One region of the Kandleria sp. genome, then DNA from elsewhere that is predicted to be linked to it. Evidence: riboswitches for the same ligand, from Rfam matches in the RefSeq annotation. Region 1 holds a riboswitch; the other holds the start of a gene.
What was found. A riboswitch is a leader RNA that binds a small molecule or an ion and turns the genes downstream of it on or off. The one in region 1 is predicted to bind FMN.
Positions count from the first base shown of each region.

Region 2: it holds a riboswitch for FMN, as region 1 does, so the genes downstream of both, J6L95_RS02170 (ECF transporter S component) here and ribD (bifunctional diaminohydroxyphosphoribosylaminopyrimidine deaminase/5-amino-6-(5-phosphoribosylamino)uracil reductase RibD) in region 1, are expected to answer to the same signal.

Region 1 covers NZ_JAGBIX010000010.1:2,841-7,439, forward strand. Annotated here, with positions in the region: gene J6L95_RS01925 (bifunctional 3,4-dihydroxy-2-butanone-4-phosphate synthase/GTP cyclohydrolase II) at 1-1,046, opposite strand, end outside; gene ribE (riboflavin synthase) at 1,059-1,700, opposite strand; gene ribD (bifunctional diaminohydroxyphosphoribosylaminopyrimidine deaminase/5-amino-6-(5-phosphoribosylamino)uracil reductase RibD) at 1,710-2,855, opposite strand; FMN riboswitch at 2,994-3,107, opposite strand; gene J6L95_RS01940 (DUF3592 domain-containing protein) at 3,169-3,882, opposite strand; gene J6L95_RS01945 (hypothetical protein) at 3,901-4,155, opposite strand; gene J6L95_RS01950 (hypothetical protein) at 4,268-4,582, opposite strand.
Region 2 covers NZ_JAGBIX010000011.1:34,814-39,412, forward strand. Annotated here, with positions in the region: gene argF (ornithine carbamoyltransferase) at 1-25, opposite strand, end outside; gene J6L95_RS02160 (hypothetical protein) at 71-376, opposite strand; gene J6L95_RS02165 (aspartate kinase) at 481-1,809, opposite strand; gene J6L95_RS02170 (ECF transporter S component) at 1,953-2,558, opposite strand; FMN riboswitch at 2,628-2,740, opposite strand; gene J6L95_RS02175 (putative manganese transporter) at 2,813-3,631, opposite strand; gene J6L95_RS02180 (L,D-transpeptidase) at 3,785-4,599, opposite strand, start outside.

The sequences.
Region 1 (4,599 bases):
GAATGAACACCCAAATCTTTTAAGATCTGTGCACCTACCCAGTATTCTCTTAAATCTGGCGCAAAGCCAAGCTTTACGTTAGCTTCTACCGTATCAAAACCTTGTTCTTGAAGAGCGTAAGCCTTGATCTTATTCAATAGTCCTATCCCTCTTCCTTCCTGTCTCATATAAAGAAGAATGCCTCTTCCTTCTTTTTCAATCTGTTTCATGGCCTGCTCAAGCTGTAGACCACAGTCACAGCGAAGAGAACCAAAGGCATCCCCGGTTAAGCATTCTGAATGAACACGGCATAAGACATTTTCTCCATCACCGATATCACCTTTTACTAATGCCACATGATGTTCTCCTGTAATATCATTGCTAAAACCAATCATCTGGAAATCACCATACTGTGTAGGGAGATGAGCTTCACCTTCTCTATGGACATGTTTATCATGAATACGAATATAATCCTGTAACGCTTTAATCGTAATAAATGTCATATTCTCTTGAACAGCTAATTTTTGAAGTTCTTCTGTGCGCATCATTGTGCCATCTTCTCTCATGATTTCGCAACATACTCCTACTTCTTTTAATCCTGCTAATCGACATAAATCAACTGTTGCTTCAGTATGCCCATTTCTTACAAGAACACCTCCGGTTCTTGAAATCAGCGGGAAGACATGACCAGGACGACGTAAGTCTTCTGGTCTTGTTTTTTCACTTGCACAAGCCTGAATTGTCATGCCTCTCTCTTCTGCAGAGATTCCTGTCGTAGTCTTGATATGATCAATGGAAACAGTAAAGGCTGTCCCATGATTATCAGTATTATCTAGAACCATTGGCGGTAATCCTAATCTTTCTGCATGTTGTTTAGACATTGGTGTACAAATCAGTCCTTTTGCAAGACTGGCCATCTTATTGATATTTTCTGTTGATGCAAACTCTGCTGCACAGATCATATCTCCTTCATTTTCACGATCTTCATCATCACTTACCATGATGATTTTCCCTTGTCTTAAATCTTCTAAAGCCTGTTCAATTGTGCCATAACGAAATTCTTTCATAGTGTCTCCTTCCTAGTATCCATATTCTTCTAACATTTCATAAGTTAATTCATGCTTTTCTTCTAATTGTCTGCTCATAAATTTCTGAACATATTTTCCTAAGATATCATTCTCAAGGTTGACATAATCCCCCACGCTTTTATGTCCTAGTGTTGTCTGTTCTCTTGTATGAGGAATAATAGAAACCTTAAAGCTTTTCTCACTTACATTGGCAACTGTAAGACTTATTCCATCAATAGTAATCGAACCTTTTTCTACAATTCCATCCAGAATCTCTTTTTTACATTTGATTTCATACCAATAGGCATTGCCATCTGGAATGATGTTTTCTATAGTACCAACACCATCAATATGACCTGATACAATATGTCCCCCAAAACGATCATCGGCTCTCATCGCCCTTTCAAGATTGACATAGCTTCCCTGTCTTTTTTGTGAAAGACTGCTTCTTCTCACTGTTTCTTTCATGACATCTGCATGAAAGTGATGGGCAGATAAATAAGTCACCGTAAGACATATTCCATCTACCGCAATACTATCACCGAGCTTTGTCGCTTCTAGCACTTTATGAGCCTTGATAGAAATTGTTCCATGATCTCCATTTATTCTTAGTGTTTCTACTTGTCCAACTTCTTCTACAATCCCTGTAAACATTTTTTCACCTTACCTTCTATAACAGATTTTTAGATCTTCCCCCATCTTTTCTACTGAATAAAGCTTAAACTCTTGAGCTTCACTCACTTCACTTACACCTTCTCCTCGTACCGGAGTCATTCCATTTCCACCAAAGATTTTTGGTGCTAAATATACTTGCACTTCATCTACGATTTCTTCTCTAATGGCTGATTCATTGAGTGTGCCTCCTCCTTCAATTAGAAGGCTATCTATTCCTCTTTTTCCAAGGATATTTATTAACTGCTTCAATGATAAATGTCCTTTATCTTTTTTAATACGAAGTACCTCTACTCCTTTTTCTTCTAGCATCTTTGCTTTGTTTTCTTCTACATCTTCACTACAGGCCACAATGGTCTTTATCTCTTTAGCTGTCTTTACTAGCTTACAATCAAGAGAAATACGTAACTGTGTATCGAGTACGATACGAATAGGATTAAGTGGTTTGACTTGATAATCTACCTTCTTGATAAAATCACTTTCTATTTCTTGATTTATTTGACAACGTGAAGTAAGACTTGGATCATCTGTAAGCACAGTGTTGATGCCAACAAGAATACCCATACAGCGATGACGAAGAAAATGTACATCTCTTCTTGAAAGTTCTCCTGAAATCCACTTTGATTGACCTGTTTTCGTAGCAATCTTACCATCCATTGTAGAAGCATATTTCATAAAGACATAAGGAACATTCTTGGTTATATAGTGAAAGAAGATGGTGTTGATTTCATCGCATTCTTCTTTTAGAAAATCTTCGATAACCTCGATACCGTGTTCTCTTAATATTCGTGCTCCTTTTCCACTTACCAAAGGATTGGGATCTCTTGATCCAATAATCACTTTTGAGATTCCATGTTCAATAATTGCCTCAGTACAGGGGGGTGTTCTCCCATAGTGAGCACAAGGTTCCAAGGTGACATACATAGTCGCATGCAATGCATCCTCTTTATCTCTTAAAGAGGCAAAAGCATTTCTTTCCGCATGAAGAGTCCCACATTTCTTGTGATACCCCTCTCCGACAATCGTGCCCTCTTTTACAATCACAGCGCCTACCAAAGGATTAGGATGCACGTATCCTTCTCCTAGCTTCGCTAAAGAGATAGCACGTCTCATATAATAAGCATCATCTTTTTTCATAATCTTTTCTCCTAAAAAAAGACCCCACTGCATGTGGGGCCATTCAAATATCGACACTACTCCCGTATAAACAAAAATTCCGAACATTTCTGCTCGGAACATTTTCTACACAAAAAAGTATGACAATAAATATCACTACTTGTTCTTCTTCCATCCAGACTGTACTGTCGGCATCGGAATTTCACCGATTCATGCATAATGCTCGCGGGCTTTACCGCCGGTAGGGAATTTCACCCTGCCCCGAAGATATTCAATTCTATATCTAAAGATAATATACTTCTAGATATTCGTCAATGACAAATAATTATTAAGATCAATATTTCAGTTTTCTTTTTGAATATACTACAACAATAATAGAAACAACAGTTATTAAAAGACCTACGACAAATATATCTAAATTAAAGTATTCAATACTTTCATGACGGATAAAATTACCAATGACCGCATTGATATTCAATACAGCAACAATTCCTCCAACAAAGCTCATAATCATACCGATAATGCTTGCATCCTCTAACTCATCTGCAGAAAGTCTTGGATACTTCTTTTTATGAAGAATAAAGAGTGGAATACTGATTAAAAATAAGAGTCCTGCCAACATAAAATTATACATGGAAGATGATAATGAACTTTTTGGAGAAAACATGTGCACTTCTTCATTATCACGGCTCACCCACACCTTTGATAAGTTTTCATTGGGCTTATCTACAAGTCCATCCTGTTTTGTATAATACATTTTTCCATCCGTAAAAGTATAATGAATAACACATGAATACTCTGTCCTAAAATGTTTTGAAACATATCTTCTTGTACTCTTTACATCTGTAATATAGCCAGGAACACATTTAAAATTTTTACTATACTGCGCTCCCTGATAATTTAATATTCCTATAAAAAGCATAAATAATGCAAATCCCGAAACAATTAAGTGCAAATACTTTTTGATATTTTCTAGTCCAAAACGTCCTATAAGATAATAAGCTATTGCACATGCTATAAAAATGATAAAAAGTATATTTTGTATCATAGTATTTCCCTCGTTTTCCTAAACAATAAAGTAATAAATCAATGAGCTAAAAACAAGCAAGGTGATAATACCAAAGATAAGAAGTATTATTCCAATTGTATTTAACATCGTAGAATGCCTTGAGTTCTTCCCTGTAAGTGTTAAAACAATTCCTGAAATAAGGGTTGTAATACCAACACTTCCAATTCCAAGAACAACACATAATAACGCAATAATTGCAGCAAAGCAGATTAATAAAAACAACATGATCACAAACATTGATAAAATTGCCATCTCATTTCCCCCAAACATAGATTCCCAAAATACATACATTTATCGTACTATCCCTTGAATTATGATGCAATAAAAAAGTCATATCGAGTATACTCAATATGACTTTTATTAATTAAACAAAAGAAAATGGTATCAATCTTTCCCAATATAAAGAAGTAGCCTGTAGTACAAATGCGATTACAATAGATAAGAAAACAACGACAGCCAATTCTTTTGGTTTTCTTCTCAAAAGAATTACCGCAATAACCCATGTGATAAGGTCCATATAACTATAGATTTGAAACCCTTGCGTAAGATTGACTGTCAATGATAATAGTGAACCTAAAATACCACTTGAAATCACTATTGCTATTTTTCCATCCCCTTTTGCATACCAGCAGAGCATTGCTAAAAAGGGAGAAACAAGAGTGAAGCCTACCCAGATCATGATATAACTTAATAGGA
Region 2 (4,599 bases), on a different contig from region 1:
AAAAATGTTTACCTCTTAAATTCATAGTAATATCCCCCTAATATAAACATCATTATATAAGAAATACACGCTATTTTCTATTAATTTCTCTCATAAAGTTCAAGAGATAAAAAGCAACATATCTAACTACAAAGACCACTGCAACAACTGCAACCGCATAAAACATACATAAGAATATATAGACAAGACTTGTATCAAACCCTGACAAATCGACGATAAAATTTAATATATAAAGAATAGTGAATAATAAAATCAAGATCAGTCCTGATAGATAATAACTCGCACGATTGATATTTCTTCTACGATAATAAAATAACTTATATCCAAAAAGCAATGCGAAAAATAATAATGCAATAAAAAGCAATACGTATCCCATGGGACCATCTCCTTTATTTTGAATTTCAATATATAAATATTATCATATCTTTGAGTGTTTTGAAATACAAAAGATATGATATTTTTTATATGAAAAAAGAAGATCTATGCAAGATCTTCTCTTTCTACAAAGGCATCATAGATGGCTTTGATTGCTTCATTGAAGTAGACATTTCTTACTCCAACAATGATATTTTGTTCAGATGATCCCTGATCAATCATCTTAATATTAATTTTCTTTTTAGCTAATGCATTAAATACTTTTGCGGCAGTACCACGGCTTGCCTTCATACCACGACCTACGATTGCGATTAGGGCTAAATCAGATTCAAGGTCAATGCGATCAGGATTAACAGCACGGTGGATGCCAGCAAGGATTTCCTGTTCATGAGGTACAAATTCTTTTGTATTCACAACAATTGTCATTGTATCAATGCCTGAAGGCATATGTTCAAATGAAAGACCATATTCTTCAAAGACCTGAAGTACTTTTCTGCCAAAGCCAACTTCTGAGTTCATCATATCTTTTTCAATAGTGACAGTCGCAAAACCTTTCTTACCAGCTAAACCAGTAATAATGTGAGTTGGTCTATGTACTGTACTTTCTACAATCAATGTACCTGGATCTTCAGGGGCATTGGTATTTTTGATATTAATAGGAATACCTGCTTTTCTAACAGGGAAAATAGAATTTTCATGAAGAACACTAGCACCCATATAAGAAAGTTCTCTTAATTCTCCATATGTGATTGAATCAATTGGCAATGGATCTTTAACAATACGTGGATCTGCAATCAAGAAACCTGAAACATCAGTCCAGTTCTCATATAAGTTTGCATTCGCACACTTTGCGACAATTGATCCTGTAACATCAGAACCACCTCTAGAGAAAGCCTGAATTTCTCCACTATGATCATTCTTTCTTCCATAGAATCCAGGAATAACTGCGTATTCATGTTTAGCAAGCGCATCTCTCAATAGATCATCAGTCTGCTCTGCATCGTAGTTCCCTTTACTATCAATACGAATAACGTCAGCAGCATCTACAAAATCAATATCAAGATACTTTGATAATAATAGCCCATTTAGATATTCTCCTCTGCTGACTACATAATCAAAGCTTGCTTTATTTTTAATTGCTTCTTTAATCTTGATAAATTCTTCATCTAAAGAATAATCAAGTTTTAAACCAGCAATAATTTCATCATAGCGTCCTTTAATTTCATCAAAAATCTGTTCAAAATCTTCTTCGTTTCTGTGAGAATAAGAAAGAATCAATAAATCTGTAACTTTAGTATCATCCTTATTTCTCTTCCCAGGAGCACTAGGAATAACATAGCGTCTATCTTTATCTGACTTAATAATTCTTTTTACTTTTTTAAACTGATTGGCATCGGCTAAAGATGAGCCACCAAATTTTACTACTTTTACCACGATAGTTTTCCCCCATTTTATATTCTTTAGAATACAATTTATTCTCACAATAATCAATAACAATTTTTTATAAATTATGAAATATCTAAAATAATAATTAATATTTATAAAAAAGACATCCTCATAAATATGAGGATACCCTTTTACTGCATATTTTTCTTAATAACTCTACTTAATGGCTTATAAATAAGCAATGTTAAAATTGATACGATCCCAAATTTTAAGATATTGAATGGGAAGATGGTTGTTAAAAACATAGTTGTCGCATCATTAACCCAAGGTGCAGCCTTATGTGCCATACCTACAATGGCAGCCATTGGCAATTTCATCACATTTACATAAAATGGGAAAATAAATAACACGTTGGATACAATGGATAATACACTTGTCGTTAAAGTTGAAACAGCTAGCCCAATCATTGCCCCTTTCTTTGTCTTAAAGTGACGATAGATCGCGGCAGCAACCCCCTGGTAGACAATACTTAAAATAAGATTAGATAACTCTCCTACATACATTGTACTTGTAGGTTTGATAATGAGCTTAATCGCAATCTTGATAACCGCACTCAGTGCCCCAAGCAATGGTCCGAATAGAAAACCGCTAAGCATAACTGGAAGTTCAGAGATATCAAGCTTAATAAATGGTAGGATGAAAGGTACACTTAATTCAAAAAACATCAATAGTGCAGCGATTGCCCCTAACATTGAAATCATAATCATCGCTTTCGTGTTTAATTTCTTATTTTTCATTTTTCCTTCTTTCTATGGTGAAAAAAATCTCCCAATGACTTTGGGAGATTGAAAAAGTAAATATAATACCACCATCTTTTTCCATCCGGACTATACCGTCGGTATCGGAATTACACCGATTCATGCTTGCGCTCGCGGACTATCACCGCCGATCAGGAATTTCACCTGCCCCAAAGATTTATGTGTAGCTTCGCTACACGCTCATTATACTACAGCTGTCTTTATTGTAAAGAAAAAAGTCGGAAGACCCGACTTTATAATGCAATAATCAAGATGTATCCTACAAGTGTAGAAACAATGTAAGAAATACATAAAATGGCAATATTCTTTTTTACATTCTTATGGTAAGCGAACAATGCGATTGTTCCAACACCAGCAGATGTTGTTAATCCTGTAAATAGTGCACCAAATGATAAAGCATTTGTGACATAAAGCTGCGTTAAGATTACACTTCCAGCACAGTTAGGAATAAATCCAACAAGTCCAGCTACAAGGGGCTGTAGGAAAATGTTCTGTTTAAGGACTGTAGATAAAGTTTCTTCTCCTACCCAGGCAATAAGCAATGTCATAACAATGTTAGTTAGTAAGATAAAGAAGAAAATCTTTAATGTCTGGGAAAATACATTAATCCATAAATTAACACCTGTACCACAGCTGCAGCTTTCTATTTCAATATATTCATATGAATCATCTTCTTCATGATGAATAGCATCAACAATGACACCAGTCACTGCTCCAACAACAAATTTTGCGGCAATAAGCAGTAACATCATGCCAAAAAGGTGAGGATGCACAAGAAGAATAGGAATCGCCTCATCACTTGTAGCCATGAAAATAGCTATCAATGTTCCCATTGTCACTACTCTCATGCCATAAAGCTGAGCAGCCACAACACTAAAACCACACTGTGGAATAGTACCTAGAAGCGCACCGACAGGTGGACCTAATCGCGTATGTGCCAATACTCTGTTGGCTATATTTTTATTCTTTAGAATTTCAACAACAAGAAATGCAATAAAAAGCACTGGCAATGCTTTTACTGAATCCATAATAGGGTCTAACAAAATATCCATATTTCTCCTCCAATAGTTAAGGATTATATCACAAGTTTGATATAATGCAAGCAATTAGATTGTGAAAAATACAATTAAAGAATTGTTGAATTGTTCATGTTTTTAACCCATCAAAAAAGAAAATGTACAGATCATTGATCTGTACATTTCATATTAATAATGCATAAATACCATGTCACCATATTGAGCTAAATTGTAGATCTTAACTGCAGCATCTCCTGGTAAGTTGACACATCCATGTGATCCTCTTGATAAGTAGTAAGAAGGACTCCAGCTACCCCATGACTGCCATGGTGCAGCATGGAAACCTGTACCTGTCCAAGTAATACGTACCCAATAAGTAACTGGTGTTGAATAACCATCACCTTTTAGAACTCGGTGAAGCTGTCTTTGCTTGATCCAATAAGCACCAGTAGTTGTTTTTCTCTTAGCTTCTGGTTTACCTGTAATACAGTTTGTAGAATATACGACTTTACCATTCTGGATAAAGTATGCTTTCTGTTCTTTCATATCTACTTCGAAGTAACGAGTAGAGTTCCAATCTTCTGCTTTATTTTCAAGGTTAAGCTTATAACCTTTTGAATACCAGATTGGCTTTAATGAAACTGTGATAGCTTTCTTAGTATCATCATCTGCTTTTTTAGCATAAGCATCTACATCTGACTGATCCATCTTTTTCTTTAAAGCTTTCTTGACCTGAGCTAATGTCTTATCCCATTCAAGTCTGAAACCATAATCACCTTCAGCAGTAGAAAGCATTGCACCAGTATGAGACTTGTAAGTTCTCTTTGTTCCTACTGTCTTATATTTCTGTGCAAAAGCTTCAGTCCATTCAGTGATCTTTTCATCATTCCATGAAACTTTACCATCTTTATAGGAAAGCATATCGGCAATTTCCTGAGGATTTAATTCTTCAGTGATATTGTCTCCCATATCCCACTTGACAAACTTCATAGCTAATTCTCTGT